Regions from separate parts of the Cupriavidus sp. USMAA2-4 genome, predicted to be linked through region 1. Evidence: predicted binding sites of a transcription regulator. Region 1 holds the regulator's gene; each other region holds the start of a gene.

What was found. Region 1 encodes LexA, which represses DNA repair genes until DNA is damaged. Its sites were predicted from a motif close to ACTGTATNNNNATACAGT; they were not measured.
Region 2: the regulator LexA is predicted to act here: its motif matches at 5,981-5,998, upstream of imuA (translesion DNA synthesis-associated protein ImuA).
Region 3: the regulator LexA is predicted to act here: its motif matches at 6,401-6,418, upstream of recA (recombinase RecA).

What each region holds. Positions count from the first base shown of each region.
Region 1 covers NZ_CP017748.1:4,182,920-4,193,444, reverse strand. Annotated here, with positions in the region: gene BKK79_RS18680 (PhoH family protein) at 1-72, shown strand, start outside; gene BKK79_RS18675 (hypothetical protein) at 212-682, shown strand; gene BKK79_RS18670 (C40 family peptidase) at 739-1,440, shown strand; gene BKK79_RS18665 (inorganic phosphate transporter) at 1,522-2,532, opposite strand; gene BKK79_RS18660 (DUF47 domain-containing protein) at 2,546-3,172, opposite strand; gene BKK79_RS18655 (replicative DNA helicase) at 3,376-4,767, opposite strand; gene rplI (50S ribosomal protein L9) at 4,958-5,410, opposite strand; gene rpsR (30S ribosomal protein S18) at 5,443-5,721, opposite strand; gene priB (primosomal replication protein N) at 5,725-6,024, opposite strand; gene rpsF (30S ribosomal protein S6) at 6,099-6,473, opposite strand; gene BKK79_RS18630 (asparaginase) at 6,583-7,584, opposite strand; gene lexA (transcriptional repressor LexA) at 7,763-8,419, shown strand; gene BKK79_RS41135 (hypothetical protein) at 8,544-8,714, shown strand; gene BKK79_RS18620 (GGDEF domain-containing protein) at 9,305-10,465, shown strand.
Region 2 covers NZ_CP017750.1:96,150-106,674, reverse strand. Annotated here, with positions in the region: partial or broken gene BKK79_RS36610 (DUF1016 N-terminal domain-containing protein) at 1-305, shown strand, start outside; gene BKK79_RS36605 (helix-turn-helix domain-containing protein) at 529-846, shown strand; gene BKK79_RS36600 (AAA family ATPase) at 839-1,870, shown strand; gene BKK79_RS36595 (S8 family peptidase) at 1,848-4,358, shown strand; partial or broken gene BKK79_RS39795 (TrbG/VirB9 family P-type conjugative transfer protein) at 4,685-4,861, shown strand; gene BKK79_RS36590 (hypothetical protein) at 5,200-5,910, opposite strand; gene imuA (translesion DNA synthesis-associated protein ImuA) at 6,022-6,726, shown strand; gene BKK79_RS36580 (Y-family DNA polymerase) at 6,653-8,116, shown strand; gene BKK79_RS36575 (error-prone DNA polymerase) at 8,126-10,525, shown strand, end outside.
Region 3 covers NZ_CP017748.1:1,740,161-1,750,685, reverse strand. Annotated here, with positions in the region: gene BKK79_RS07660 (type IV pilus modification PilV family protein) at 1-72, opposite strand, end outside; gene BKK79_RS07655 (GspH/FimT family pseudopilin) at 69-566, opposite strand; gene BKK79_RS07650 (type IV pilin protein) at 570-983, opposite strand; tRNA gene BKK79_RS07645 (tRNA-Met) at 1,457-1,533, opposite strand; gene BKK79_RS07640 (MFS transporter) at 1,687-3,387, opposite strand; gene BKK79_RS07635 (DUF4212 domain-containing protein) at 3,662-3,964, opposite strand; gene BKK79_RS07630 (sensor histidine kinase) at 3,967-5,544, opposite strand; gene BKK79_RS07625 (response regulator) at 5,594-6,322, opposite strand; gene recA (recombinase RecA) at 6,638-7,693, shown strand; gene recX (recombination regulator RecX) at 8,061-8,540, shown strand; gene BKK79_RS07610 (DUF2889 domain-containing protein) at 8,934-9,605, shown strand; gene sucC (ADP-forming succinate--CoA ligase subunit beta) at 9,668-10,525, shown strand, end outside.

The sequences.
Region 1 (10,525 bases):
CACAGTGGCCATGTCACGCTGGCGCGCGGCGAGCGCTCGCGCCTGGCTGACCACGCCGCCGACGTGCTCTGAGGCAATTGACCGCCGTCCCGGCGGGCCCAGGACGGGGCCCGCCGGCGTGTGCCCGCCACGCCCGAGGCGGCGTGGCGGGCGTTCGCGCTTCCAGCGGGCGTTGCTTTCCGTTGTTTCAACCTGGCAGGAGGAGTCATCGATGCAGGACTGCCCGACGCAACTCTCCAGGCAGCGGCCACGTGCCGCCCGCGCACCCGCGACCGCTTCCCGTACCGGCTGGCTGCCGCTGCTGCCTCTGCTCGCCGGCCTGTCCGCCGTCGTAGCCTGGCACCCCGCCTGCGCCGCGGACGGGCTGGTGATCCGCACCATGGGGCCGGTCAGCTACGTCTGCGGCGGCGTCGCCGAGGACGAGCGCCAGGCGCTGGCCGCGCAGGAGCAGAACTTCAATATGGGGGTGCTGTTCACGCGCGGCGAAAACGGCGAGTACCTGGCCGACGTGTCGGTGCGCCTGGTCTACGACGGCCAGGAGGTCGCCCGTTTCCGAGCGAACGGTCCGCGCTGCCTGATACGTGCGCCGGAAGGCAGCTACAATATTGAAGCAAGCTACAAGGGGCAGCCGCGCTCTCTCACGGTGAACACCGGCACCCGTAACGCGCAATTGCGCTGGTAGCCGCGCTGGCAGCCAGGCAGCAGCCTGCTGGCAGCCGGATGGAAGAGACCCAGAGGATGCCCGCAAGCCGACACCCCGCAGCCGTCGCAGCGCCCACCGGACCTGCCCGCCAGGTCGGCTGCGGCCGCCCGCGCCTCGCGCTGGCCTGCCTGGCGGCCCTGCTGCTGGCCGCCTGCGCCTCGTCGCCGCCAGCCCGCTATGCTGGCTCCGCGCGCGCGCCTCGCCCCGTGATCGCCGACCCGTCTGCCGGCACCGAGGAAATCTCCATCCAGGCTATGTCGCTGGTCGGCACGCCTTATCGCTATGGCGGCAATACACCCGATTCCGGCTTCGATTGCAGCGGGCTGGTGCGCTACGTGGTGGCGCGTGCCGCCAATGTGAACCTGCCGCGCACCACCGAAGCCATGGGCGTGCGCGGCGCTCCGCTCGAGCGCAGCCAGGTGGCGGCGGGCGATCTGGTCTTCTTCAATACCACGGGCCGGCCGAATTCCCATGTCGGCATCTACGTCGGCCAGAACCGTTTCGTGCATGCACCGTCCACAGGAGGCACGGTGCGCCTCGAGGACATGAGCAAATCCTACTGGGCTTCGCGCTACAACGGCGCGCGCCGGGTCTCGGGCCCGCTGGATCCCGGCGACTCGCCGGTCATGGTGGTGCAATCGACCCCGGCGCCCGCCTCCTCCTCCACGCCCGTCCGCGCGGCCACGGCCCAGCCGGCCGACGACGACGATCCGATCGCGGCCTTCGCCAACCGCTGAAGCCGAAATCAAAAGGCCGGGCATCGCCCGGCCTTTTCTGTCATCCGATGCCGGTCGCCCCGGCACCCGCGGCATGCGGGGTCAGAGCACGTGCTTGCCCACCCACCAGGCGATCGCCGCCATGAAGGCCGAGGCCGGAATGGTCAGCACCCAGGCCCAGACGATATTGCCCGCCACGCCCCAGCGCACGGCGGACATCTTCTGCACCGAGCCCACGCCGACGATGGCGCCGGTGATGGTATGGGTGGTGGACACGGGCACGCCCAGCGCGGAAGCGATGAACAAGGTCAGCGCACCGCCGGTCTCCGCGCAGAAGCCGCCGACCGGCTTGAGCTTGGTGATCTTCTGCCCCATGGTGCGCACGATGCGCCAGCCGCCGAACAGCGTGCCCATACCGATCGCCACGTAGCAGCAGACGATGACCCACACCGGGGGCTCGGCGCCACCGGCGGCCACGTGGCCGCTGGCGATCAGCAGCATCCAGATGATGCCGATGGTCTTCTGCGCGTCGTTGCCGCCGTGGCCCAGGCTGTACATCGAGGCGGACAGCAGCTGCAGCCGGCGGAACCAGCGGTCGACGCGCGACGGCGGCGTGCGGAAAAAGGTCCAGCCGACGATCACCATCATCAGCGAACCGAGCACCATGCCGAGCAGCGGCGAGATCAGGATGAAGGCCACCGTCTTCAGCAGGCCGCCGCCCACCAGTGCGCCGGTGCCCGACTTGGCCACCGCCGCACCGACCAGGCCGCCGATCAACGCATGCGACGACGATGACGGAATGCCGTAGTACCAGGTGATCAGGTTCCAGGCGATCGCCCCCATCAGCGCGCCGAACACCACATAGTGGTCGACGATCGCCACGTCGATGGTGCCGGTGCCCACGGTGGCGGCGACCTTGAGGTGGAAGATGAAGATCGCGACCACATTGCACATGGCCGCCATCGCCACCGCATGGTGGGGCTTGAGCACCCCGGTGGAGACCACGGTCGCGATGGAGTTTGCCGCGTCATGGAAGCCGTTCATGAAATCGAACAGCAAGGCGAGCGCCACCAGCAGGGCGATCACCCACAGGCTCATTTGTACGGTCTGCATGCGGGTACGCGCCTCAGGCGTTCTCGAGGACGATGCCCTCGATGATGTTCGCCACGTCCTCGCACTTGTCGGTGATGGTCTCGAGCTGCTCGTAGATGGCCTTCAGCTTGATCAGACGCTTGACGTCGGTCTCGTCGCGGAACAGCTTGGACATGGCGGCACGCATCACGCGGTCGGCTTCCGACTCGAGCTGGTCGATCTGCTGGGCAGTCTTCAGGATGGTGCTGGCATTGCTCATGTCCTCGAGCAGGCCCACGGCGATCTTGACCTGGTCGCAGCACTGCACGCAGATGGCGGCCAGGCGGCGTGCCTCCTCGGTCAGGCTGGTCACGTCGTACAGCGAGATGGTTTCCGCCACGTCCTCCATCAGGTCGAGGATGTCGTCCATGGTGGTGATCAGCTTGTGGATCTCGTCACGGTCCAGCGGCGTGATGAAGGTCTTGTGCAGCAGGTCGATGGTGTCGTGCGTGATGCGGTCGGCCTTCTTCTCGGTGGCCTGCACGCGGCGCGCATGCGCTTCGGCATTCGGCAGGTCGTTCACCAAGACCTCGAGTTCGCGCGCGGCGGTGGTCGCGCATTCCGCGTGCTGGTTGAAATATTCGAAGAACTTGCCCTCGGTGGGCATGAATCGGCCGAACATGAAATGTTCCTTGTCGTAGCGCCGGGGGGCGCCGCTGGGATTGTTGCGGGGGGTGGATGCGGCGGACACAGGTCCGCATGACACGACAGCCGCGCGAAGGCGGCTGTCATCAAGTCGCAATATTTTACAGGGTTGCCGGCGCCGCGCCGCGACAATCGACGCAATTTGCGTCTGCTTCCCGCGAAGCCGCGCCGGTGCTGGCGTCAGGTGTCGTTGTCGAAGAAGGCCGGACCGCCGCTGAAGTTGTCGAACTTGGTGAACTGGCCCAGGAAGGTCAGGCGCACCGTGCCGATCGGACCGTTACGCTGCTTGCCGATGATGATCTCGGCCGTGCCCTTGTCCTGCGAATCCGGGTTGTAGACTTCGTCGCGGTAGATGAACAGGATCACGTCGGCATCCTGCTCGATGGCGCCGGATTCGCGTAAGTCTGACATCACCGGCCGCTTGTTCGGCCGCTGTTCCAGGCTGCGGTTGAGCTGCGACAGCGCGATCACCGGGCAGTTCAGCTCTTTGGCCAGGCCCTTGAGCGAACGCGAGATCTCGGAAATCTCGGTGGCGCGGTTCTCGCCGCCGCCCGAGCCCGACATCAGCTGCAGGTAATCGATGATGATCAGGCCGAGCTGGCCGCACTGGCGCGCCAGCCGGCGCGAGCGCGCGCGCAGCTCCATCGGGTTCAGCGCGGGCGTCTCGTCGATGAAGAGCTGGGCATCGTTCATGCGCTGGATCGCATGGGTCAGCCGCGGCCAGTCCTCGTCGAGCAGGCGCCCCGTGCGCAGCCGGTGCTGGTCGAGCCGGCCGACCGAACCGAGCATACGCATGGCGAGCTGGGTACCCGCCATTTCCATCGAGAAGACCGCGACCGGCAGCCCCTGCTCGACAGCGACGTGCTCGCCGATATTGAGCGAGAACGCCGTCTTACCCATCGACGGACGCCCGGCGACGATGACCAGGTCGCCCGGCTGCATGCCGCTGGTCATCCGGTCCAGGTCGATGAAGCCGGTAGGCACGCCCGTCACGTCGGACGTCGAATCGCGGTGGTACAGCTCGTCGATGCGCTCCACCACCTGGGTCAGCAGCGGCTGGATCTCCTGGAAGCCGGCCTGCCCGCGCGCGCCTTCCTCGGCGATGGCGAAGACCTTGGATTCGGCTTCGTCGAGCAGCTCGCGCACCTCGCGGCCCTTGGGCGCGAAAGCGGCGGTGGCGATATCGTCGGCCACCGTCACCAGCTTGCGCAGCACCGAGCGCTCGCGCACGATTTCCGCATAGCGGCGGATATTGGCCGCACTCGGCGTGTTCTGCGCCAGCGAATTGAGATAGGCCAGGCCGCCGACTTCCTCCGCCTTGCCTGCCACCTGCAGCATCTCGTAGACGGTGATGACGTCGGCGGGCTTGGTGGCCGAGATCAGGCGGGCGATGCTCTGGAAGATCAGCCGATGGTCGAAGCGGTAGAAGTCCGCCTCCGACAGGAAATCCGCGATGCGGTCCCAGGCGGCGTTGTCCAGCAGCAGGCCGCCGAGCACCGATTGCTCGGCCTCGATGGAGTGCGGCGGGACCTTGAGGTTGTCTAGTTGGGGGTCGGCGACGGGCGCATTCATGGGGGGCAATTATAGCGGCGACGGGGCCCGGCCCGCGCGGAGAATTCGGCAGTGGCGAACCACTGTGGCGTCGGCGGCGTCACGCGACGGACAAGAAAAAAGGCAGAAGCCCAAGCTTCTGCCTTTTCTCGTGATCCGAACCGGCCGGTGCGTGCCGCTGCGGGCACCGCTCCAGCCTGGCGCCGGAATCTCAGACCTGCTCGCCCAGCACCGAGACGGTCACGTCGACCACCACGTCGGTGTGCAGCGCCACGCTGACCGGATGGTCGCCGACCATCTTCAGCGGACCGTTCGGCAGGCGGACCTGCGCCTTCTCGACGACGAAGCCTTGCGGAGCCAGGGCTTCGGCGATGTCGGCGTTGGTCACCGAGCCGAACAGGCGGCCATCCACACCCGACTTCTGGGTGATCTGGATGGTCAGGCCGTTCAGCTTCTCGCCTTCCGCCTGGGCGGCGGCCAGCTTCTCGGCGGCAGCCTTTTCCAGGTCGGCACGCTTGGCTTCGAATTCTTCGATGGCGGACTGGGTCGCGCGGCGGGCCTTCTTGCTCGGGATCAGGAAGTTACGGGCGTAACCGTCCTTCACGCGAACGATGTCACCCAGGTTGCCCAGGTTGACGACTTTTTCAAGCAGAATGACTTGCATCGTATATCTCTCCTTTACCTAGGGCCTGACAATCAGTTCTTGTGCAGGTCGGTGTACGGCAGCAGCGCGAGGAAACGCGCACGCTTGATAGCCGTATCGAGCTGACGCTGATAGTGCGCCTTGGTACCGGTCAGGCGTGCCGGCGTGATCTTGCCGTTGTCGCCGATGAAGTCCTTCAGGGTGTCCAGATCCTTGTAGTCGATCTGTTCCACGCCAGCCACGGTGAAGCGGCAGAAGCGCTTGCGCTTGAACAGCGGGTTCTGCTGCTGGAAGCGCTTCTTGTTCTTGTTGTCACGTTTGACGAATGCCATGATTCAATCCTTTTCGAATGCTTTACATCCAGTGATGTGAAAGACGAGAGCCTTGCTGTTGCGATGCTTGCGGGCCAGGAAGCCTTCGCAGTCGAGCAGCGTGCCCAGCGGCATGCGCTCCAGGCGCTGGCCGACCGGGCCGATGCCCATCGCCGCGATGGCGAACTCGATCTGCCGGGGAATCTGCGCCTCGACCACCTCGCCAGCGTGCTGCAGCAAGCAGTTCACGACAGGCACGCCGGCCGGCGTGTAGCGCAGGGCTTCGCGTTCGACTAGGGTCGCGGACAGCCGCAACTGGTTCAACGCGCGCCTCCTTGCTGGTCCCGGGCCACCCTGCCGATCCGGCCGGGCAGCGCTCTAGCGCACCGCACCGCCGATCAGGCGGCCTGGCTCTCGCTGCTTTGTTGCGCGGCCTTGCGGGCTTCTTCGCGCTGCACTTCCTTCATCATCGGCGAGGGAGCGGTTTCGGCCTTCTTGGTCTGGACGATCAGGTGACGCAGCACCGCATCGTTGAACTTGAACGCGTGTTCGAGTTCGGCCAGGGTTTCCTTGCCGCATTCGATGTTCAGGCAAACGTAGTGAGCCTTGGCCAGCTTCTGGATCATGTAGGCCAGTTGGCGACGACCCCAGTCTTCCACGCGGTGAACCTGGCCATTCTGCGAGGTGACCAGCGACTTGTAACGCTCGATCATCGCGGGCACTTGTTCGCTCTGGTCCGGATGGACGATAAAGACGATTTCGTAATGACGCATTGACGCTCCTTTTGGGATGAGCCACCCGGGCGTCACGTCCGGTGCGGCAAGGTTGGATAGCCTGCCATTATAGCCCGCAGCAAGCTGGCACGGCAAGCAGACTGCCCGCTCAGCACTGCGCGAAGCACTGCTGCAGCCGGCCAGGGTCCGCCGCCAGCCGAGGATCCCGAGCCAGAGCGAGCAACAGCAGCGCGCGCGCCTTGTAGGGATTCAGGTCACCCGCGGAGACGAACAGGCCGGCGCCAGGATTCGGCAGTGCCGGAATCGATACATGGCCCGCACCGGTGCGAGAACTGCGCACCACCGCGACACCTGCGCGCGCCGCGTCGGCCAGCGCGGCAGCCAGCGCCTCGTGAATCGAACCGTTCCCCGCCGCCGCCACCACCAGGCCCGCCGCGCCGGCAGCCACCAGCGCGTCGACGACGATACGGGAGGGCTGCGCATAGCTCGGCACAATTTCCACCAGCGGCCACTCCCCGGCTGGCAGCGGCCAGGACCGCTCGACCCGGCGCAATGGCGCGCGCATGAAGCTCACCAGCTCATCCTGGACGAAACCGAGCGGGCCGCCCACCGGCGACACGAAGGCATCGACCGCCGAGGTATGTGCCTTGACGACATCCCGCGCAGCATGGATCTGCTGGTTCAGCACCACCAGCACGCCACGGCCGCACGCCTCCGGATGGGCCGCCACACGCACGGCATCGAGAAGATTGAGCGGGCCATCCGCCGACAGGGAGGTCGAAGGCCGCATGGCCGCGGTCATCACTACGGGAACCGGTACCGCACAGGACAGGTGCAGCAGCATGGCCGTCTCTTCCAGGGTATCGGTACCGTGAGTCACCACCACACCCGCCACATCGGGCTGGGCGCACCAGAATGCCACGCGCGCCTGCAGTCTGGCCCACAGCGCAAAGCCCATGTCCTTGCTGTCGACCTGGGCCACCTGCTCGGCCTCCAGGCGCGCCACCGACTTCAACGCCGGCACGGCATCCAGCAGCGCCGTCACCGGCACCGTGGCTGCCTGGTAATGCGCACTGCTGGCCGCGCTGGCGGCGGAACCGGCGATGGTGCCGCCGGTGGCAAGCACGACGATGCGGGGAAGCTTGGACATATCAGGGCGGGAACACGGGTGAGCCGCGATTGTAACCGTACGCCCAACCACCATCACTCCGCCGCACCGGCCACAGGTCGCGCAAATTCCACTTGCACTTCGTCACATACTGTATAAAATCACAGCATACTGTTTAAACATACAGTACCCCTGACACCAAGAACAAAGCGGCGACTCCATGGCAACCCTGACTCCGCGGCAACAACAGATCTTCGACCTGATCCGCAACACGATCCGCCGCACCGGCTTTCCGCCTACGCGCGCAGAAATCGCCGCGGAGTTCGGCTTCTCCTCCCCGAATGCCGCCGAGGAACATCTGCGGGCACTGGCGCGCAAGGGCGTGATCGAGTTGACCCCGGGCGCCTCGCGCGGCATCCGCCTCAAGGTCTCGCGCAGCGATTCGGAAACACCGGACCAGTTCACATTGCCGATGGCCGGCGTGATGCAACTGACCCTGCCGCTGGTCGGCCGCGTCGCGGCAGGCAGCCCCATCCTCGCCGCCGAGCACATCGACCGGCAGTATCAGGTGGATGCCTCGGTCTTCGACGAACAGCCCGACTATCTGCTGCGCGTGCGCGGCCTCAGCATGCGCGATGCCGGCATCCTCGACGGCGACCTGCTCGCAGTCAAGCGCGCCAGCGAGGCCAGCAACGGCAAGATCGTGGTAGCACGCCTTGGCGAGGACGTCACTGTCAAACGCTTCAAGCGACGAGGCGACAGCATCGAGCTGATTGCCGAGAACCCCGACTACCCCAACATCCTCGTGAAACCGGGAGAAGAAGAGTTCTCTCTCGAGGGTATCGCGGTCGGACTGATCCGTCCGGCCGGCTTCTAGCGCAGCCGGCCCGACCCCTCGCCGCCGCCAGGTCTGCAGCGTGGCGGCACCTGCCTCACCGTTCCGAAGGCGCCCGCCGACGCTGGCGCCATCCCCCGACTATTGTCAATCGACAGGTGCAACCATGCCGCAAGCCAATACCATCTCCGCCCGCCGCCCGGTCAAGCCAGTGCCTTTCCGCCAATGCAAGGGCGTGCGCATCTACCAAGGCGCGCAGCGCCGCACCATGGTCGGCAGCATGGCCGCCATCTGCCGCATGCTGGAGTTGGCCGAGCCGGCCAAGCTGCACGTCTGAGCCTGCGCGGCACCCGAGTACGCACGGGTACGTGACAGGCGCGGCTCGCCGTGCCGTGCCTGTCACGCCGGGCATTCGCTTTGCCGCATTCGCTTTGCCGCGCATCTGCTTTGCATGATGCACGACGGCGCCCGAGCAATCGCATGCCCGAGCGGTCGTCGCGCACCAACGATTCCGCGATGTTCCAGGCGCCTTCAATCCGCGTCCAACCCTCTGCCTATGCCAGGCAATGCGTAGGGTGCCCCTCCCTTGATGCACACTCCGCCCCTCGTTCGAAGGGGGCATTTCCGTATCTTTACCGTTGTTTGCAATTGCAGCGGCGCGCAGCACGTCAGTGCCGGCGAGATTCGCGTGCCGGCTCGCTAGAATGGCCGCTGACATCGGATTAGCGCCGCACCGGCAGCAGCTCCATCTGCGGGGTCGCCGGCAAGACTGACAGGCGCTCGTACGCGCCGCGCTGCTGCATTGCCGAGGCATACCACGCTGCCTGCCTCGGCACACCGACCACCCTCCGGACAGCGCTCCCGGCCACCACAACGACTACAGATCGGGGACCTCGCTTGCCGCTTCAAACTGTCCAGGTTCTGGCCTTGGGCAATCCCGCCATCGCCACGCTGCTATCCCTGTGCTTCCTGCTGGCCTGGAGCTACGAGCGCGCGCAGCGTCACCTGCTGATGTTCTGCGCATCGTTCCTGATCTATGCCTTGGCCGCGTCAGCGCAGATCCTGCAACTGCCGCGCGACGCTGGCGTGAACCTGCTGCTGTCCTGCGCGCTCTACCTGGGTAGCACCCTGTTGCTGTTGCGCGGCGTCGTAGCACGCGCCGACGCGCAGTTCGATGCCGTGCCGCTGACCACGCTGGCCTGTCTGCAGTTGATCGCGCTGGCGTACTTCCACTATGCCGACGACCAGATCGCGGCACGCATCTACATACTCCACGGCGGCATCGCAGTGATGCTGCTGACCGGCGTCGCGCGGCTTGGCAAACTGCGCCTGGGCGCCGCCGTCGACCGCGCGCTGTATTGGATCCTGCTGGCGTTTGCGCTGAGCTTCGTGCCACGCTCGGCACTGACCATCACATCCGCCGCGTCCGGCAACGCCGACTCACTAGCGCACTCGCCCTTCTGGATCGCACTGCAGCTCAGCCTGGTACTGTTCGGCATCGTGCTCGGCCTGGCCCTGCTCGCAGGCGCCATGTCCGACGTGATCGACAAGCTGCGCGAGGAACGCGACACCGATCCCCTGACCCGCCTCCACAACCGCCGTAGCTTCGAGGTGCTGGCTGAGCGCGAGATTCCGCCCCGCCAAGACCAGCCGCTCAGCGTGCTGCTCTGCGATATCGATCACTTCAAGCACATCAACGACACCCACGGCCACGTCGCAGGCGACACGGTCCTGTCGGAATTCGGCCACCTGGTCCTCGCAAGCATCCGCCATCGGGACATTGCAGGCCGCATCGGCGGCGAAGAGTTCGCCATCCTTCTGCCCGGCACCGACGTTGCGAGCGCGCTGCACCTGGCCGAACGCCTGCGCCACACGCTCGAGACGACGGCATTCGAAGCCCTGCCCGGCACATGTACCGTGACCGCCAGCTTCGGCGTCACCGCGCTCGCCGCCGGGGAATCGCTAGATGACCTGCTGACCCGGGCCGACATGCTGCTTTACACCGCCAAGCGCGAGGGAAGGAATTGCGTGGCATTCGAGCACAATCCGCCACCGGCACAACTGGCGAACTCCCGCCAGGCGGCCTAGGCAGGATCCGCAGCGCGACGAGGAGCAAGGACGACTATCAGCCGACCCTGCCTGAAAACC
Region 2 (10,525 bases), on a different replicon from region 1:
CGCGCGCCAGACGGCGACGCGCGGGTTACAGCGAGCAGTTGATTGAGCAGTTGGCAAGCGACCTCATCCAGCAGTTCGGCCGTGGTTTCAGCCGCCAAAACCAGCAGCAAATGCGGTCGTTCTTTCTGATCCGGCCAATTCGCCAGACAGTGTCTGGTGAATCTTCCCTGGAGCCGGTGCGGCCTTGGTGGCTGGACGAACTGGCGCAGGTCTTCACGCTGCCGTGGTCGACCTATGTGCGGCTGCTGTCGGTCAAGGGCGAGCATGCGCGCCAGTTCTATTTAGCCGAGACCCTGCGCGGCGGATGTCCTAGTGTTCCGCCGTCGGGCTTGTTGCCTGCGGCCATCAAGCCATCGCTGGGGCTGAACGGGCCGCAGATCATCGAGTGGGCTCGTGTCGCGGCCCAAGACTGTCTGCTGGAGGCGTTGCCAACGCCTTGATCCGGGGCGAAGTATCGTCAACAGTGTTCACTGGTGGTAAAATTCTACGGTACTTACGCTCGTCGCAATCCGCGAGAAAGCAAGCGCCATGAATGTTGGACAAGCCATTCGACTGTGCCGAACGCAACGGGGTGTCTCTCAGAGCGCCATTGCGAACAGAGCGAACTGCTCAGTGTCCTACCTGTCGATGCTTGAGAACAATAAGCGCGACCCGACACTTTCGACGATCACCAAGATTGCCGAGGCGTTGCATGTGCCTGTCGGGCTGCTGTTCGTTCTGGCTGCTGATCAGAATGAACTGGGTGCGATCGATGAGCACGTCGCCGATCAATTGATGCAGTCTGCGCTGGCATTGCTGGGAACATCGACCAACCTGACAGCGCAAGCGGGAAGTCACTATGGCTAGTGCCGAACAACTCAAGGCGTTGGTGAAATCCCACATCGCGCGGGATGACCGACACTTCTATTCTGTCGCCATGCAGGTTGCGGCCCGTGAAGCGAAGGTGGGCCACGGCAAGCTCGCCGAAGAACTGCGTGACATGATCGACGCGGCGAAAGCCCGTGTTTCGCCGGATAGCTCCGAGGGAAAACTGGTGCCGTTGGCCCGTCCGCGCGGTGAGCTGGCGAACCTGTTGACGGTTTCCTATCCGAAAAATCGACTGTCGGACATGGTGCTCGATGCGGAAATGGCTGAACAGCTTGGCCGCATCATGAAAGAGCAGAAACACCATTCGCGCATCCGCGAGCATGGCCTGTCGCCGAGACGCAAACTGCTGCTGGTCGGCCCGCCAGGCACTGGCAAGACGATGACCGCCTCTGTGCTGGCCGGTGAACTTGGCATCCCGTTGTTTGCTGTTCGACTGGATGCCCTGATTACGAAGTTCATGGGGGAGACTGCCGCCAAGCTGCGCCAGATCTTCGATGCCATCAATGAGGTGCGCGGCGTTTATTTTTTCGACGAGTTCGATGCCATTGGTTCGCAGAGAGGACTGGCCAACGATGTGGGCGAGATTCGGCGCGTGCTGAACAGCTTCCTGCAAATGATCGAGAGCGACCAATCCCATAGCTTGATCGTCGCGGCAACCAACCATGTGGAGATTCTTGATTACGCGCTTTTTCGTCGATTCGACGATGTGATCGAGTATCGGCTCCCGACTACGCCGCAGGCCGCCAAGCTGCTCCAGTCTCGGTTGGGCAAGTTTGCGCCCAAGCCTTTTCCGCTCAAGGCCATCACAGCCAAGGCGGAAGGCTTGAGCTACGCAGAGATCAAACGCGCTGTGGATGAATCCATCAAGGAGGCGTTGATGCACGACGAGGAGCGCGTGAAGGCAGATATGCTGGCACGAGCTTTCGATGAGCGCCGCAAATTCAGCCTCAGAATGAACAACAAGAAGGTCGTGCCGAACCATGCCGGATCAACAACAAGCTAAACGTCCGCATTTCATTCTTCGATACACATCACAGGCTGTCGAATTCAAAGCGCACTCTGCTGGAGGCAGATCGACTCGCGACGTGCCGGCTCTGCCCCGGCAGCAGCACGGTGAGTCCCTTCGCGGTCAGATCGAAAGCTTGAAGCCCGCAGCAGCGGAGGCTGTGCAAGCTCAGCGAGACCTGCAACTGGAAAGCGGGCTGGGCTTGCAAATTCAGTTCTCCAGCCAGCCGGATGTCGAACTGGCGTTCGAGAGCTTGGCGAACGAGACCAAGAAGATTGAGCTTCTCAGTGTGCGCCACGAGGGCAACCAGACTTTCGCCAATGTCTTTGTCCCTGATGGGGGACTCGCGCACTTTGAGAAATACGTCTCCGACTATTTGATGGAGAAGAAAGACAGCCGCGGTCAGGCGCGTGACCACCGGAAGCTGCTGGATGCCATCGACTCCATTCGAGCTGCCGAAGTCCGGGCCTTGTGGACTGATGATCCCGGCCTCCTGCCTGCTGATTTGGCGGCTGCCTTTTGGTGGGAGGTATGGCTGCCTGTTCGAGGTCAAGGGCAACGGCAGGTCGTCGTGGAAGACTTCAAAAAGCTCGCCCGCTTGGCGGAATGTGTCGTCAGCGACAAACAGGTCAACTTTCCCGAGCGCACGGTGCTGCTGATGTACGGATCGCAGCAACAGCTTTCACGATCGGTGATGACGCTGAACTGCGTTGCCGAGCTTCGCTATGCCAAGGAAACTGCCGAATTCTTCGATGGCATGGGGGTGGGTGAGCAGATTGACTGGGCGGACGATTTGCTGCGACGTGCCCAATTGCCGCCGGACGATACGGCCCCCCGAGTCTGCCTATTAGACTCCGGCGTGACGCGCGCGCATCCGCTGCTGGCCCCCTTGATGGATGCAGGAGACCAGCATACGGTGGAACCGGCATGGGGCGTGGATGACGAGGCGGATCACGGTACTGGCCTGGCCGGCTTGGCGGCCTATGGCGATCTTACGGATGCCTTGTCCTCTGCTGACCCTATCAGCGTCCCGCATCGGCTGGAGTCGGTCAAGCTGGTGCCTGCGGAAGGCGCCAACGAAGGCGATGCGCGTCACCATGCCTATCTTTTTACCGAAGGCGTCGCGCGCCCTGAAATCTCCGCTCCGAATCGGCCGCGCGTGTTTACGTCGGCTGTAACGGCTTCGGACTACCGTGATCGTGGTCGTCCTTCGTCATGGTCTGCGGCTGTCGATGACCTTGCTGCGGATGCCGATGGGGCTGGTGAAAGTCCGCGTCTGTTCGTGCTGTCCGCTGGCAACACGCGCGATCCCAATGCGTGGGATGGGTATCCCGATAGCCTTTCCACCAATCTTGTGCATGACCCTGGCCAGGCATGGAACGCGATCACGGTGGGCGCTTGCACCGACAAGATCGACACGGAAGGACATCCTTCCTTGAATCCGGTCGCTGAAGCCGGTGGCCTCAGTCCCTTCACGACGACAACCAGAACGTGGGATCGGGCATGGCCGTTGAAACCCGAAGTGGTGCTGGAAGGTGGCAATGCGGCCAAGGATGATCTCGGCGCGGTCGGTATGGCCAGCCTGAACTTGCTGACGACCCACAACCAACCGCTGGATCGCTTGTTTACCACCAGCAACGCCACCAGCGCCGCGTCGGCATTGTGTGCGAGGATGGCGGCGCAGATCATGGCGGCCTATCCGCACCTTCGGCCGGAGACCGTGCGTGCATTGCTGGTGCATTCAGCGCAATGGAGTGAGGCCATGCGCGGGATGTTCTTGCCCGCAGTGCCGAACAAGGATGACTATGTTCATCTGATCCGTCACTGCGGATGGGGAGCCCCGGACTTGAATCGGGCGCTCTGGAGTGCGGGGGACTCGCTGACCTTGCTGGTTGAAGACCAGGTGCATCCCTATGCGAAGGTTCGGGGCAAGGGCATCGTGACGCGCGACATGAATCTGCATTCCTTGCCATGGCCGAAGGATGAGCTGGAGGCGTTGCAGGACACACCCGTCGAAATGCGTGTCACGCTCTCATATTTCATTGAACCCAATCCGTCGGCGCGTGGCGCTGCATCGAAGTATCACTACCCTTCGCATCGCCTTCGATTCGATGTGCAGCGTTCGCTTGATGCGTCCACCGAGAACTTCGTCGCTCGGGTGAATGCGGCGGCCCAGCGCGAGGATGAGGGCGAACCTGTGAATCCCTCTGATCCCGACTGGCTGCTGGGTGAACGGCGACGACATCGTGGTTCGCTGCACCAGGATGTCTGGAGAGGCACGGCGGCTGAGTTGGCCAGCCGTGGCTTCATTGCTGTCTATCCTTCGGCAGGGTGGTGGCGGACGCGGCCAGCGCTGGAGCGCTATGGGCTGCCAGCACGGTATAGCCTTGTGGTGTCCATTCAGACGCAGCAGACGGACGTTGATCTTTACGCTGCTGTCGCCCAGAAAATCCCTGTGGCCAATGCCGTCGTTGTGAATACGTAACGAGCGTCCCGGCGTACCGCCGTCGGGCTCGCGGGATGCGCCGCGCTGCAGCCATCCGGCTATGATCCCTGACGCCTTCGGCCTTCTCGGGCCTGCGCGCTGCGCTTGCCGAAAACCGGGAAGCGTGGAGGTGCGAGGGAGGCGGTCTTGCTGTTCCCTTCATCGTGCCACGGCGTCGGGTAGCGGCGGCGCATTGCTGCGCCGCCGCCCCCTAAGAACCGGACGTGCGAGTCACCCCGCATCCGGCTCAAGCCATTCTTCAGCACCACAGGCTGGCACCGAACAGGTTGACGCAGCGTTTCGAGGCTCGAAGGCGGTCCAAGTATCCCATCCGTTCGGGCCTCAAGGCCAACTTGGTCATCACCACCAACCGCAGGGCATACCTGCTGGAACTAACCTCGACGGAAAGGGCCTGGATGGCCTCGGTGTCCTGGGACTATCCGAAAGACCGGACGCTGGCCTTGCAGCACCAGGCGCAGGGGGGGGGCTCGGCGCCAGAGATTGTGGTCGACATATTGCCTTCTCCTTGTGCCGATATCTCGGCGTTACAAAGGAAGGCGCGCTGGCCAGCGCACGCTGATGCCGCTTGAGCATCGGTGTGCGTTCGCGAGTCTGGTTGGGCGCGAGGCGCTTGGCTCGGACTCCCGCATGCCGCATAAACGGCTTTGGGCATGATACCGGATTCGGAGGGGCGACTATCAACAATAAATGCAATTAATCGCCAGCTTGCACCCCTAAAAACATTCCGCCTCTTCGAGGCGGTCTGCTACCAGTAACAGGGGCCAATATAAAGTGCCTCTTTGATATCTTTTTCTCGATGGTGCCGCAGTACGGTGGGTGTCTACGCAATCTCGACCGAACCTGGTCGCACGACACTAAGTCGCGGCGCCCCCGACAACTCGGGCGATTGGAATCGCTCCTCCAGCATCTCGAGGCAAGCCTGCAGGAGAGACTCGACGGTATCGGTCGAAAGTTCTCGGCCGATCGCGATATCGAGTTCGAGCGCCGGTCCGCCGGCGAGCCGCGCATCCAATTCGGCAACAGCAGCGTAGATCGCGTCCGCCATTTGCTGCATGAAGCCGAGTCCCAGCCCGGCATCCCGGTACGGCCCCTCGATCCACACTTCGCACAGCGTTGGGAACACCGCGCCATAGTCATCCAGGTTAATCGCGAACGTGCAGAAACCGATCGGATCCAGATCGCGCGTCAGGATGAGCCGGTAGTTGACGATCTGGCCAACCACCTCGTCCACATCGTCGCTGGACAGGCTGACCTCCTCTGCTGCGCCAACCGACCAATCCTCGTCCTCAAGAGTTTCGCCAAGCATCGACTCGCCGGTCCATGGCAGCGTCGTCGCGTCTGCGGCAAGCTTGGTGCGCAGGGTCGCCAGGAGTTCCGCCCTCCCTGGCGCCTCCTCTGGCTCCGTGTAGATCGCGTAACGCTCGGCTTCGTCGGCGCCGAGGAAATCCGGGCCCAGCAGAGGGGCCAGGCGCATTGGCATGGGGCCGGCCTGCAGCGCGGCGCGCAGGCGGGATTCGTTCGAGTCGCTCATTTCAATTTGGCGTCCGTCCTGGTGTGGAGCACTATGCACCGAGCCGGCCGGAGAGGCAATCGGCTCGATTACTGTATAAATATACAGTACACTGTTTGGCAGGAACCCGCCATGACCGCCCCAGCCCCCGAAACCATCCATCCTGGCCTCTGGCTCGCATCACAGTTGGCGCGGGCAGCCGGCCGCACCGTACCCACGGGCTACGCCGCGTTGGCCGGCGAGTTGCCGGGCGGGGGCTGGCCGACGGGCACGCTGGTGGAATTGCTGGTGCGCCAGGCGGGCGTGGGTGAGTTGCGCCTGTTGCGCCCAGCGCTGGCCAGCCTGGCTCCGCGCCCGATCGTACTTCTGGACCCGCCCCACGCGCCCCAGGGGCTGGCCCTGGCCAACTGGGGACTGCCGCCGGCTCAGTTGCTGTGGTTGCGCAGCGAGCGCACCGCCGACGCTCTGTGGTCCGCCGAGCAGATTCTGCGCGCCGGCACGTGCGGCGCCCTGCTGTTCTGGTCGCAGCACCTGCGCAACGATGCGCTGCGCCGTCTCAATCTGGCCGCCCAAGCTGGCGATACGCTGTTCTACCTGATGCGGCCGGCCACCTGTGCGCGCGACGCATCGCCCGCGCGGCTACGCATCGGCATAGCGCCGGCTGCCGGAGGCGCCGAGCTGACCTTTTTCAAGCGGCGCGGGCCGCAGCAGGACAAGCCTGTCTTGGTACCGCTGGAACCCTCGCCCATCCTGCTTCGCCGTCATGTATCGCCTTTGGATCTGCCTGCGCCTACCGCGCCTGTGCCTGGAAGTCTTCCGGCCACGCTGGTCCACTGAGCTGGCCGTCGCGGTCCTCGACAAGGACCGGGTCCATCTGGCCTCCGCGCTGGCTGCCGCCGCCGGCGTGCGGCCGCAGATGCGCCGCGGCGGCGTGCAGACCATCGCCCCGCAGACCGTGCTCCTCGAACGCGCACCCACACGCGAGGCTGAAGGCCTTCGCGCCTTCGCGCTCGCCCTGCTCCAGTTCTCGCCGTCCGTGGTCGAGGCTGAGGAAGATGCCGTCCTGGTCGACGTGTCGGCCAGCCTGCGCCTGTTCGGCGGCGCGCGCCGGCTGCGCGCGCGCATGCGCGCCACAGCCGAAGCGCTCGGATACACCGTGGCGGTTGGCTGTGCGCCGACTGCCCAAGGCGCTTGGCTGCTTGCGCGCGCCGGCGGCGGCGTCGCGCTCAAGCCGGCCGGTCTCGGCCGCCAGTTGGCAACCCTTCCCGCCGCGGTGCTGCCGGCGGCACGGCCGCACGCCGACTGGCTGGACGGTCTGGGCTGCCGCACGCTGGGCGACCTGCGCCGCCTGCCGCGGGCCGGCCTGCAGCGCCGCTGCGGCGCGGCGATCAATGAGGCCTTGGACCGCGCCCTGGGCGAGGCCGCCGAGGTATTCGACTGGCTGGAGGCCCCGCCAACGTTCGCCGCGCGCGTGGAACTGCCCGACCGCATCGAACACGCCGAGGCCACCCTCGCCTACGCCGGCGGCCTGATCGAGCAGCTGGTGGGATGGCTCACCGCGCGGCACCTGGCCGTGACCCGCTTCGCCGTGTCGCTGCAGCACGAGCGCGGCCGCGAGGCCATCCCGCCGACCGTGGTCGAGGTAGCGCTGGCCGAGCCGAGCTGGCACGCCGCTCACCTGAACCGCCTGCTGCGCGAGCGCCTCGCGCGGCTGGCTGTCGACGCGCCGATGATTGCGGTCCACCTGGCCGCCGTCGACACGCAACCGCTGGCGCCGCCGAGCGAAAGCTTGTTCCCGGAGCCAGGCGGAACGCCCGAGGACCATGCCCGGCTGTTGGAGCTGCTCACCGCGCGGCTGGGCGCCGAGCGCGTGCTGCAGCCCGCCCTGCAGGCAGACTACCGGCCCGAGGTCGCCAACACCTGGGTGCCCGCCGGCACCAAGGTGGCCGCGGGCGGGCCTGCGCCGGCATTGCCCCGCCCGGCTTGGCTGCTCGATAAGCCGATTCCGTTGCTGGAGCGCGACCACCGCCCGTACTACGGCTCGCCGCTGCGCATGGTCTCGCCGCCCGAACGCATCGAGGCCGGCTGGTGGGCCGGCGAGGTGGTCACGCGGGACTACTACGTTGCCGAGGGCCAGGACCACACCTGTTACTGGGTGTTCCAGGAGCGCATGGGCAGCCGCGAGGGCGACGCCGCGCACTGGTACTTGCACGGGCTCTTTGGCTGAGGCGTCGCCATGCTGCCCCAACCTTCCGGCGTCGGCCTACCCGACTACGCCGAGCTGCACTGCCTCTCGAACTTTTCCTTCCTGCACGGCGCCTCGCGGGCGGAAGAGCTGGCGGAGCGCGCCGTGGCGCTGGGCTATCAAGCGCTCGCGATCACCGACGAATGCTCGCTGGCCGGCATCGTGCGCGCCCATACGGTCGCCAAGCAGCACGGCCTGAAGCTGGTGGTCGGCGCCAGCTTCCGTCTCAAGAATGCCGACGGCAGCCCGGCCCTCTCCTTCGTCGCGCTCGCGCGCAACCGCGCCGGCTACGGCAACCTGTGCGAACTGATCACGCTGGCGCGCACCCGGGCCGCCAAGGGCAGCTACCACCTGACCATGCGGGACCTGGCCGCGCCCGAGGCGCCCTACTCCCACTTGCGAGGCCTGCCCGACTGCCTGGTGCTGTTCACGCCCGATTACTGCGCGCCGGCCGACCAACTGGACGCACAGGCCGCCTGGATCTCCGCGACCTTCGCCGGTCGCGCCTGGATGGCGCTCCACCTGCTCTACCGCCCGCTCGACGATATCCACCGCGCCGGCGTTGAGGAGGCCGCGGCTCGCCATCGCCTGCGCCTGGTGGCCGCCGGCAATGTGGTCATGCACGTGCGCTCGCGCAAGCCGCTGCTGGATGTGCTGGGTGCCATCCGCTTAGGGCGGCCGGTCGCGCAATGCGGCTACGACCTGACAGCGAATGCCGAGCAGCACCTGCGTTCGCGGTTGCGCCTCGCCAACCTCTACCCGCATCGGCTGCTGACCGAGTCGGTCCATATCGCCAATCTGTGCAATTTCTCGCTGGACGAGCTGCGCTACGAGTATCCCGAGGAACTGGTACCGGACGGCCGCTCGGCGACCGCCTACCTTCGCGACGAGGCCTACGTGGGCGCCCACCGGCGGTTCCCTCAAGGCATCCCGCTGGCCGTCCAGCAGCAACTGGAGCACGAGCTGGCGCTGATCGCCGATCTTCGGTACGAACCCTACTTCCTCACGGTCTACGATTGCGTCAAGTTCGCGCGCTCACAGGGCATCCTGTGCCAGGGCCGGGGATCGGCCGCCAACTCAGCAGTCTGCTACTGCCTGGGCATCACCGAGGTCGATCCCGCGCGCGGCAACCTACTGTTCGAACGTTTCATCTCAAAGGAACGCGGCGAGCCACCGGATATCGACGTCGATTTCGAGCACCAGCGGCGCGAGGAGGTGATCCAGTACCTGTATCGCAAATACGGGCGCGATCGCGCAGCACTAACCGCCGCGGTGTCCACCTACCGGCCGCGCGGCGCGCTGCGCGAATCCGGTAAGGCCCTTGGCGTGGACCCGGCAATCGTCGATCTGGTCGCCAAGGCGCAGCATTGGTTCGATGGCAAGGCCGACCTGATGCGGCGCTTCGCCGAGTGCGGGCTCGACACGGAAGCGGAACTCACGCGGCGCTGGGCCAGCATGGCCACGCAGCTGCTCGGTTTTCCTCGCCACCTGTCGCAGCATTCGGGAGGCTTGGTCTTCGCCAAGGACAAGCTGTCGCGCCTGGTACCGATCGAGAATGCCGCGATGGCGGACCGCAGCGTGATCCAGTGGGACAAGGACGACCTCGACGCACTCGGTCTGCTCAAGGTCGACGTGCTGGCCCTGGGCATGCTGTCGGCCATCCACCGGGCGCTCGACCTGGTGGCCGAGCAGCGCGGCGAGGCCTTCGAGCTGCAGGACATCCCGCCCGAAGACCCAGCGACCTACGACATGCTGTGCCGCGCGGACAGCATGGGCGTATTCCAGGTGGAGTCGCGCGCGCAGATGTCCATGCTGCCACGGCTGCGGCCGCGCACGTTCTACGACCTGGTGATCGAGGTGGCGATCGTGCGGCCAGGCCCGGTACAGGGCGGCATGGTGCACCCCTACCTGCGCCGCCGGCAGGGCTTTGAGCCGGTGTCCTACCCCAGCCCGGACATGGAGAAGGCGCTCTCGCGCACGCTCGGCGTGCCGATCTTCCAGGAGCAGGTGATGCAAGTGGCTATGCTGGCGGCCGGCTTCTCCGCCGGCGAGGCCGACCAGCTGCGCCGGGCGATGGCCGCGTGGAAACGCAAAGGGGGCCTTGGCAAGTACCACGAGCGCATCGTCACCGGCATGCTGGCCCGCGGCTACGATCTCGAGTTCGCCGAGAGCATCTTCCGGCAGATCCAGGGGTTCGGGGAGTACGGCTTCCCCGAGAGCCACGCGGCCAGCTTCGCCCTCCTCGTCTACGCCTCGGCCTGGCTGAAGCGCCATGAGCCGGCAGCTTTCCTGTGCGCGCTGCTCAACAGTCAGCCGATGGGCTTCTACACGCCTTCGCAGCTGGTGCAGGACGCCAAGCGGCATGGGGTCACGGTGCTGGCCGCCGACGTG
Region 3 (10,525 bases), 2.1 Mb from region 1:
CTCGATCAGCGCGAAGCCGCGCGCCGGCCTGCGTGGTCGGGGGCGTCCTCGGTGGGAAGGGATGGCCCTCATGCGCAAGCTCCATTGACGACCGAGACGCGCCCGGTGCCGCTCAGTACGACGCAGAGCACGGTCGTGCTCTGCGCGGGGGCGGCCGTGGAAAGCTGGAAGCTGGTTCCGCCGGCGACGGGACGGCCGTCGTTGCCCATGGCCAGGGACGTGCCGCTGGTCGTGGAGATGGCGATGCCCTGGTAGGGGCCGAAGCTGCGCACCTGCGTCGTGCCTGCCGTCACCGCCCAGCCGCCGCTCCAGCTGCTGGATGCATTCACCGAAACGCTCGTATTGCGCGTTACCGCTTCGCTGCGCGCGAGCGTGAGCGCGGCCGCGAGATCGAGCGAGGCATTCTTTATGCGCTGCGTGGCAACGAAGCTGGCAAAGGACGGCGCGGCCATGGACGCGAGGATGGCCAGCACGGACAGCGTCACCAGCAGCTCGATGAGGGTGAAGCCCGCCGGCTTGGCAGGGCGGCGGGTCCGCTCGGCGAGGCGATGGGTCCGATGCGTCATGGCCTACTGCCAGCAATCGGACGCCGGTCCGGAGGCGGACTTGACGCCTGCGTTGGACAGGGAAAGCGTACCGCAGCGCGTGTCGTTGCTGGACTGAGCGCCGATCGGTGTGGCCGTCAGCGTGTACGTGGGCGGCGGGCCGGCATTTGCCGAGACGCTGACCTGGTAGCTGGCGGAAATGCTCGAGGGCAGGGCTGAGTAGCCCAGTGCGGCCAGGCTGGTGCCATAGGCGCGGTTGTCCAGCAGGTAGCGCTCCTGCGTGGCGGAAACCTCTAGCAGGAACGACTCCGCCGCTGCGCGATTGGAGTGCACAACGTACTGGATATACGAAGGGTACGCCACAGCGGCGAGAATGCCGACGATGGCAACCGTCACCATCAACTCAATGAGGGTGAATCCCGGCTGCTTGCGCGGCAGGCCATAGCGCCATCGCGCGACGCCTGGGAGGCGTGCGGCTTTGACCCATGTTTCCCGATAAAAGCGACAGTCATCCCATCGCTGTGGCACTGCCGGGCTTCTTTGGCCCATGCTCGCGCTCCTTGACCCGAAAATCTATCGCGGGCTTGTCATGCAAGCCCGCTTGTAGTTGCAGCGAGTGTAGACGGGAACCTCGTGGTGGTCAAAGTCGAACCGCAAGATGGGTGTGCGCGTTGTATGGATTCAACTGGCGGGGACCGAAGGAGGGCGTGGCTCCTTGCCGCCGTGCTCGCGGCCACCTTCGATCGGGGGCCGTCCGGGTTCGTTCGGGTTCGTTTGGACTGAGGGGCGGTGAATGCCGCGGAGCGGCGCCCGGGAAGAAACGCAAAGGGGCCCGCGCAAAAAACCGGCGGAGCCCCCTAGTGAAAAATGAAAAACCCCGGTAGATCGTGGATCTACCGGGGTTTCATATTTGGTGGCGAATCAGGGACTCGAACCCCGGACCTGCGGATTATGATTCCGTCGCTCTAACCGACTGAGCTAATTCGCCGTTGAAGACCGCAATTATACGTGGACTTCAGAGCCTGTCAACACCTTTGTGCAAAGATTTTTCCTAGGCGTTTTTCCGCCGGGGTGGCCGGGGCCGCCGGCCGCCTCCGGCGCCCCCGTTCGCGCGCGGCGGGGGTGTCGGGGGCCGCGGGGCTCAGTCGTGGGCGTAGATGTTGACGTCCTTGGTTTCGCGGACGAACAGGGCACCGATCACGAAGGTGACGGCGGCGATGATGATCGGGTACCAGAGGCCGTAGTAGATGTTGCCGTTCTGCGCCACCAGCGCGAAGGAGATGGTGGGCAGCAGGCCGCCGAACCAGCCGTTGCCGATGTGGTAGGGCAGCGACATCGAGGTGTAGCGGATCCGGGTCGGGAACATCTCCACCAGCATGGCGGCGATCGGCCCGTAGACCATGGTCACGTAGATCACCAGGATGACCAGCAGCACCAGCACCATGATGGTGTTCATCTGGGCGGGATCCGCCTTGCTCGGGTAGCCGGCGGCGCTCATTGCTTCGCCGACCGACTTCTTGAAGCCGGCGATCTGCTTCTTGCTGTCTTCGCTGAAGCTGTGGCGGTCTTCGGTCAGGCCGGCGTTGAAGGCGGGGATCTCCTTGTCGCCGATCTTCACCGAGGCCACCGTGCCGGCCGGGGCGCTGACCACCTCGTAGCTTGCGCTGGCCTGGGCCAGGGTGCGCTTGACGATGTCGCAGGAGCTGCGGAAGTCGATCTCGCGGGCGATCGGGCTGCCCTGGAAGGAGCACTGCGCCGGGTCGGCGGTGACGACGATCTGCGCGGACTGCTGGGCGCGCTCCAGCGCCGGGTTGGCGTAGTGCGTGATCGCCTTGAAGATCGGGAAGTAGGTCAGCACGGCCAGCGCGCAGCCCGCCATGATGATCCACTTGCGGCCGATCTTGTCCGACAGCGAGCCGAAGAAGATGAAGAAGGGCGTGCCGATCAGCAGGGCGCCGGCGATCAGCAGGTTGGCGGTCTTGGCGTCGACCTTCAGGACCTGGGTGAGGAAGAACAGGGAATAGAACTGGCCGGTGTACCAGACCACGGCCTGGCCGGCGGTCAGGCCGAGCAGCGCCACGATCACGATCTTCAGGTTGCGCCATTGGGCGAAGGACTCGGTCAGCGGCGCCTTGGAGGTCTTGCCCTCGGCCTTCATCTTCTGGAAGGCGGGCGATTCGCTCATCGACAGGCGGATGTAGACCGACATCCCCAGCAGCAGGATGGAGACCAGGAAGGGGATGCGCCAGCCCCAGGTGTCGAAGGCCGGGCCGGTCAGCTCGCGGCACAGCAGGATCACCAGCAGCGACAGGAACAAGCCCAGCGTGGCGGTGGTCTGGATCCACGCCGTATAGGAGCCGCGCTTGCCGTGCGGCGCGTGCTCGGCCACGTAGGTGGCCGCGCCGCCGTACTCGCCGCCGAGGGCCAGGCCCTGCAGCATGCGCAGCGCGATCAGGATCACCGGCGCGGCCCAGCCGATGGTGGCGAAGCCGGGCAGCAGGCCGACGATGAAGGTCGACATGCCCATGATCAGGATGGTCACCAGGAAGGTGTACTTGCGGCCGATCATGTCGCCCAGCCGGCCGAACACCAGCGCGCCGAAGGGACGCACGATGAAGCCGGCGGCGAAGGCGAGCAGGGCGAAGATGAAGGCGGAGGTCGGGTCCAGGCCGGCGAAGAACTGCTTGGCGATGATCGCCGCCAGCGAGCCGTACAGGTAGAAGTCGTACCACTCGAACACCGTGCCGAGCGAGGAGGCCAGGATGACCTTCCTCTCCTCCCTCGTCATGGGTGCGTTCTGAGTGCCGCCCCCCGGCATCGCAACGTGCTGCGCATTGGCCATGATGTCTCCTTCGATTGTCGTAAGGTCTCCGTGCGGGCCGGGGGCGACACTGCGCGAGCACTTGCGGAGGCTCCCGGCCTGCCGAAGTTGCTTGGATTGTGGGAGGCGAAACTTACTGAGTTCTGACAGATTCCCATCGGAAATGGGGAGTTTCGTCGGGGTATACGCTAGGCCGGAAGCAGGCCTGCGCAAGGCCTCCGCCTGCTGCGCCGCGCAAGGAAGAGAGCTTGGAAAACGGGAGGAAAAGACGGCTGGCGCGATGCAGGGGATGCCGCTACGCAGCATCGTCGCGCCAGTTCTCGGGTGCCGCTTGCGCCGCGGCTGCGGCGGCCTCTGCATCGTCGGCGCGGTTCATGCGCCAGGCGTAGATGGCTGCCATCAGCACGTAGACGATCAGGGCGCCCTGGGCGCTGACCCAGAAGGAGAAGGGCCAGCCGAAGAAGTCGAAGCGCAGTTCGCGCGCGAACCAGCTCACCACGAAGGTGACGACGAACCACACGCCCAGCAGCGCGCCGATCCAGCGCACATTGCGGTACCAGGCGCGCCGTTCGTCCGGGGTGTCGCGATGGCCTGCCATGCTCAGTGCTCCGCGTCCTCGGCCGGCCGCCGCAGCGTGATGTGCAGGCGGGCGCCGGCGCGGCGCGGCTCCTGCTGGTAGACATGGTCGAGGATGCGGATCTCGCCGCCGTGCTGCTGCACGATCTCGCGCACGATGGGCAGGCCCAGCCCGCTGCCCTCGGTATTGGTGCCGAGCACGCGGTAGAAGCGCTCCATCACGCGCTCGCGCTCGGCCACGGGGATGCCCGGGCCGGTATCTTCCACGTCGAGGTAGGCGAAGGGTTCGAAGGGGTCGGCGCTGACCCGCACGGTGGCGTGGCCGCCGGGCGGGGTGTAGCGGATGGCATTGTCGATCAGGTTGTTCAGCATCTCGGTCAGCATCAGCCGGTTGCCTTGCACCATGACCGGATGGTCGTCGGCATCCAGGCCCAGGTCGATCTGCCGTTCCCACGCACGCGGCAGCCAGTCCTTGACCACCTCGCGCGCCAGCGCGGCCAGGTCCAGCGGCGCCATGCCGGCGCTGCTGGCCAGGTTCTCCATGCGTGCCAGCGACAGCAGCTGGGTGACCAGGTGGGCAGTGCGCTCCGAACTGCCGGCGATCTGCGCCAGCGAGCGGCGCAGCTCCTCCGGCGATTGCTCGCGCTGGGCCAGCTCGGCCTGCATGCGCAGGCCGGCCAGCGGCGTCTTCATCTGATGGGCGGCGTCGGCGATGAAGCGCTTCTGCGTCTGCACCGACTGGTCGAGGCGCGCCAGCAGTTCATTGAAGGAGGACACCAGCGGCGTGATCTCCTGCGGCGCCGTCCCCTCCTCGATGGGGCTGGTGTCGCCGGGATTGCGCGCGCGGATGCGCTGCTGGATGGCGTTGAGCGGGGCCAGCCCGCGCGTCAGGCCGAACCACACCAGCACCACCGCCAGCGGCAGGATGACGAACTGCGGCAGGATCACGCCCTTGATGATCTCGTTGGCCAGGCGGGCGCGCTTGTCCAGCGTCTCGGCCACCTGCACCAGCACCGGCTGCTCGCCGGACACGTTGCGCAGTTCCACATAGGTGTAGGCCACGCGCACATCGTTGCCCTTGACGCGGTCGTCGCGCAGCGAGACCAGGCCGGCGTGGCCCTGTTCGTCCTCGTTCGGCAGCGGCAGGTCGCGGTCGCCGGCGATGTACTCGCCGCGCGTGCCGACCACCTGGTAATAGATATTGTCGGTTTCGTCGGCACGCAGGATCTCGCGCGCGGACAGCGGCAACTGCAGCGTGACGCGGCCGTTCACCTCGCGCACCTGCTGCGACAGCACGATGGCGCTGGCTTCGAGCGAGCGGTCGTAAGGGCCGTTGGCGATGGACTTGGCGACCAGGTAGGTCACGGCGATGCTCATCGGCCACAGCAGCAGCAGCGGCGCCAGCATCCAGTCGAGGATCTCGCCGAACAGGGAGCGCGCCGCCGGCTGGCGGGCATCGTCCTCCAGGTGCGGCAGGGCGTCGGCCAGGGCGACGTCGTCGGGCAGGGCCGCGCTATCCGCCGCGGCCGGCGGCGGGCTGGCGGCGGCGCGGCGGGCCTGCCGCGCGTGTCCACGCCGCCAGGGCAGTCTGAGCAGGGTCATGTCGCGTGCGGGCAGCCGGCCTGGACGGGGGAGGGCACCAGCGCGGTCCTCAGGCGTGCACGGTGGTCGAGGCGCCGGCCGCGCCGGCCGCGTCCTCCGGTAGCGGCGCGGCCTGGAACTTGTCCAGGCAGTAGCCGAGCCCGCGCACGGTGGCGATGCGGATGCCGCCCACCTCGATCTTCTTGCGCAGCCGGTGCACATACACCTCGATGGCGTTGTTGCTGACTTCCTCGCCCCATTCGCACAGATGGTCGACCAGCTGCTCCTTGGACACCAGGCGGCCGGTGCGGCTCAGCAGGATCTCGAGCAGGCCGAGTTCGCGTGCCGACAGCTCCAGCATCTGCTCGTTCAGGTAGGCCACGCGGCCGACCTGGTCGAAGGCCAGCGGGCCGTGGCGGACCAGGGTGCCGCCGCCGCCGGCGCCGCGCCGCACCAGGGCCCGCACGCGCGCCTCCAGTTCGGTCAGGGCGAAGGGTTTGGCCATGTAGTCGTCGGCGCCCAGGTCCAGCCCCTTGACCCGCTCGTCGACGCTGTCGGCGGCGGTCAGGATCAGCACCGGCAGCATGGCGCCGCGCGCGCGCAGCCGCTTGAGCACTTCCAGGCCGGACATGCGCGGCAGGCCCAGGTCGAGGATGAGCAGGTCGAAGCTCTGGGTGGACAGCGCCGAATCGGCTTCCAGTCCGCTGGCGACATGGTCGACGGCATAGCCCGACTGGCGCAGCGAGCGCGTCAGTCCGTCAGCCAGCACGTCGTCATCTTCGGCGATGAGAATGCGCATAGTCAGTGTCTCCTCCCTGGCCAGGCCCGGGCGCCTTTACTTTTTGCGTCCGTGGCGCGGGCGGGGCTTGCCAAGCATACTGTTTTTTTATACAGTACTCGCACGTTCGGCGAGGACCGGCATCGGGGCGGCATGGCCTGGCGGTCCTGCCGGGTCGGTGCCCCGCGGCGCCCGGCAAGACGGCGGCGCGGGAGCGGGATCGCCCTGGCGCCTGCGCCGGGGCCAGGATGCGCCGGCGGGCCGGCGCGGCACGCACGGAAACCAGGCGCCGCGCCACATGCGGCCTATTTATACACCATTGACGGAAGGACGACCATGGACGACAAGAAGGCGGGTGCAGGCGTGAGCGCGGAGAAGCAGAAGGCGCTTGCCGCGGCGCTTTCCCAGATCGAGAAGCAATTCGGCAAGGGCTCGATCATGCGCCTGGGCGACGGTGACGTCGAGCAGGACATCCAGGTCGTGTCCACCGGTTCGCTGGGCCTGGACGTCGCGCTCGGCGTGGGCGGCCTGCCGCGCGGCCGCGTGGTGGAGATCTACGGTCCGGAATCGTCGGGCAAGACCACGCTGACGCTGCAGGTGGTCGCCGAGATGCAGAAGCTGGGCGGCACCTGCGCCTTCATCGACGCCGAGCACGCGCTCGACGTCAACTATGCCGGCAAGCTGGGCGTCAATGTCGGCGACCTGCTGATCTCGCAGCCCGACACCGGTGAGCAGGCGCTGGAAATCGCCGACGCGCTGGTGCGCTCCGGCTCCATCGACCTGATCGTGATCGACTCGGTCGCCGCGCTGGTGCCGAAGGCCGAAATCGAAGGCGAGATGGGCGATGCGCTGCCCGGCCTGCAGGCCCGCCTGATGAGCCAGGCGCTGCGCAAGCTGACCGGCACCATCAAGCGCACCAACTGCCTGGTGATCTTCATCAACCAGATCCGCATGAAGATCGGTGTGATGTTCGGTTCGCCCGAAACCACCACCGGCGGCAACGCGCTGAAGTTCTACGCCTCGGTGCGCCTCGATATCCGCCGCATCGGCTCGATCAAGAAGGGCGACGACGTGATCGGCAACGAGACCAAGGTCAAGGTGGTCAAGAACAAGGTGTCGCCGCCGTTCCGCGAAGCCTTCTTCGATATCCTCTACGGCCAGGGCATCTCCCGCCAGGGCGAGATCATCGACCTGGGCGTGGATGCCAAGATCGTCGAGAAGTCGGGCGCCTGGTACAGCTACAACGGCGAGAAGATCGGCCAGGGCAAGGACAATGCGCGCGAATTCCTGCGCGAGAATCCCGATATCGCCAACGAGATCGAGAACAAGGTGCGCGTGGCGCTGGGCGTGGCCCCGCTGAACGGCACGGCGGTCGCGGCGCTCGAGGAATGAGCCGGCGCCGGGGCGGTCGGGCGGCGCGCATCGCCGGCTGTCATGCCTCGGACTGCCTGCCCGGACTACCTGAGCCGGGCTGCCACGAGGGCGCCGGCCTTGCCGGTGCCCTCGTTGTACCTTAGTCGCTGTGCCTTTGTTGTACCTCTGGGTAACTTGCAGTGCCTGCGCGATGCCCTCCGCGTGGCATTCCGCTGGAGGCGGCCTCACGCGGAGCCGGCACGCCTTCCGCCACCGCTGTCACCGCTGTCACCGCTGTCACCGCTGTCACCGCTGTCACCGCTGTCACCGCTGAAATCGCTGCAGCCGCTCTATCCAACCTCCGCTTCCTTCCGCTGCCCGGCCTCGGGCATCCCGCCCCGCAGCCATGTCCACCCGTCCCCCGCTCTCCCTCAAGGCCCGTGCCATCGGCTACCTGTCGCGGCGCGAGCACAGCCGTGCCGAACTGGCGCGCAAGCTGGCGCCGCATGCCGAGTCGCCCGAGGAGGTCGAGCAACTGCTGGACGCGCTGGAGCGCGAGAACTGGCTGTCCAATGTCCGTTTCGTCGACAGCCTCGTGCATCGGCGCGCGGCACGCTATGGCGCGGCGCGCGTGATGCAGGAGGCCAAGACCCACCAGCTGGGCGGAGAGCAGTTGCAGGCGCTGAAGGAGCGGCTGGCCGATACCGAACTGGCGCGCGCCCGCGCCGTCTGGCAGAAGCGCTTCGGCGTGGCGCCGGAGTCGCCAGAGGCCCGGGCCAAGCAGATCCGTTTCATGATGGCGCGGGGCTTTTCCCGCAGCGTGATCGGCAAGGTCATCGCGGGGCAGGGCGATGAGCCGTCCGATGAGTGGCCAGGGGACGACTGATTGCCCCTGGCTGCCGGAACGCCGTGGCGGGAAGCGGCCAGCCAGCCAGCCGGCTCCGGTCCTTCCATCCATGTCTGCTGGGAAATACCTATGACGCCGGCAGGTGTATTGTGCACGCCGGTACGCGCCAGTACGCGCCGATGTGCAAGTGGCCGCCGGCGATACCAGCCTGCCGCTGGGCGTCCATCCGCCCGGCATGCCGCGCCGGGCTTCGCCGTGCGACCGGTGTGGCGCGGGTGGCCGGGTAGCGGCCGCGGTGCGCCAATGTGCTGCCGACAGCGCGACCTGCGCGCAGTTCCCGGCCAATGCGGCCCGGCATGTTAAACTCTTCGGGTTTTTCGGCTCCGCCGTCCGATTTCTGCCGTCCATCTGTCCTCGCTTCAGCCTGGTTTCATGCCCCTCTCCCCGCCCGTCAACCGCGCCCTGCGGCATCGCCGTGCCATCACGGCCGAGGCCTATCTCAGGGAAGATGGCCTGTGGGACATCGAGGCGCGCCTGACCGACACCAAGCCGCGCGAGATCGAGCTGGCCGGCGGCCGCGTGCGCCCGGAGGGCCAGCCCTTGCATGACCTGTGGCTGCGCGTGACGATCGACCTGCGCATGAACGTGGTCGACGCCGACGCCTGCTCCGACTGGGTGCCCTATCCCGGCCATTGCGACACCATCGGCCCCGCCTACCGCAAGCTGATCGGCCTGAACCTGATGAAGGGTTTCCGCAAGGCTGTGCGCGAGCGCCTCGGCAGCGTGGCCGGCTGCACGCACCTGACCGAACTGGCCGGAGTGCTGCCCACCACCGCCATCCAGGCCTTCGCGGGCGATGTCATCAGCATCCGCGACGGCGAAGACGATACCCGGACCGATCCCCCCTACCAGTTGCACGGCTGCCATGCCCTGCATTTCGAGGGCGAGGTGGTCCGCCAGTTTTATCCGCGCTGGTATGGCTACCAGCCGAAACCGAAGACCGGGCCCCAGGGGGCGCAGACTCCCACGGTGCCGCGGCCCGAAGCCGGCGAATCCGGCGAAACGCGGTCCACGCCCGGCAGGTCCACGGTGCCCGCCGGCTGACGCCGGCGCCGCGGACCCGCATCAACACTTTCCCTCTTACGCCTACCCGAAAGGAAACACGCATGAATATCCATGAGTACCAAGGCAAGGAAATCCTGCGCAAATACAATGTGCCGGTTCCGCGCGGCATTCCGGCCTTCTCGGTCGACGAGGCCCTGAAGGCCGCTGAAACCCTGGGCGGCCCGGTGTGGGTCGTGAAGGCGCAGATTCATGCGGGTGGCCGCGGCAAGGGCGGTGGCGTCAAGGTTGCCAAGAGCATGGACGAGGTCAAGACCTACGCCAGCAACATCCTGGGCATGCAACTGGTCACGCACCAGACCGGCCCGGAAGGCAAGAAGGTCAACCGCCTGCTGATCGAAGAAGGCGCTGACATCAAGAAGGAACTGTACGTTTCGCTGGTGGTGGACCGCGTGTCGCAGAAGGTGGCCCTGATGGCCTCCAGCGAAGGCGGCATGGACATCGAAGAAGTCGCTGCCCACACCCCGGAAAAGATCCACACCCTGATCATCGACCCGGCTGCCGGCCTGCAGGATGCCGACGCCGACGATATCGCGCGCAAGATCGGCGTGCCCGACGCCAGCGTGGCGCAAGCCCGCCAGGCCCTGCAAGGCCTGTACAAGGCCTTCTGGGAAACCGACGCGTCGCTGGCCGAAATCAACCCGCTGATCCTGACCGGCGACGGCAAGGTCATCGCGCTGGACGCCAAGTTCAACTTCGACTCCAACGCCCTGTTCCGTCATCCGGAAATCGTCGCCTACCGCGACCTGGATGAAGAAGACGCCAACGAAATCGAGGCCTCGAAGTTCGACCTGGCCTACATCTCGCTGGACGGCAACATCGGCTGCCTGGTGAACGGCGCCGGCCTGGCCATGGCCACCATGGACACCATCAAGCTGTTCGGCGGCGAGCCGGCCAACTTC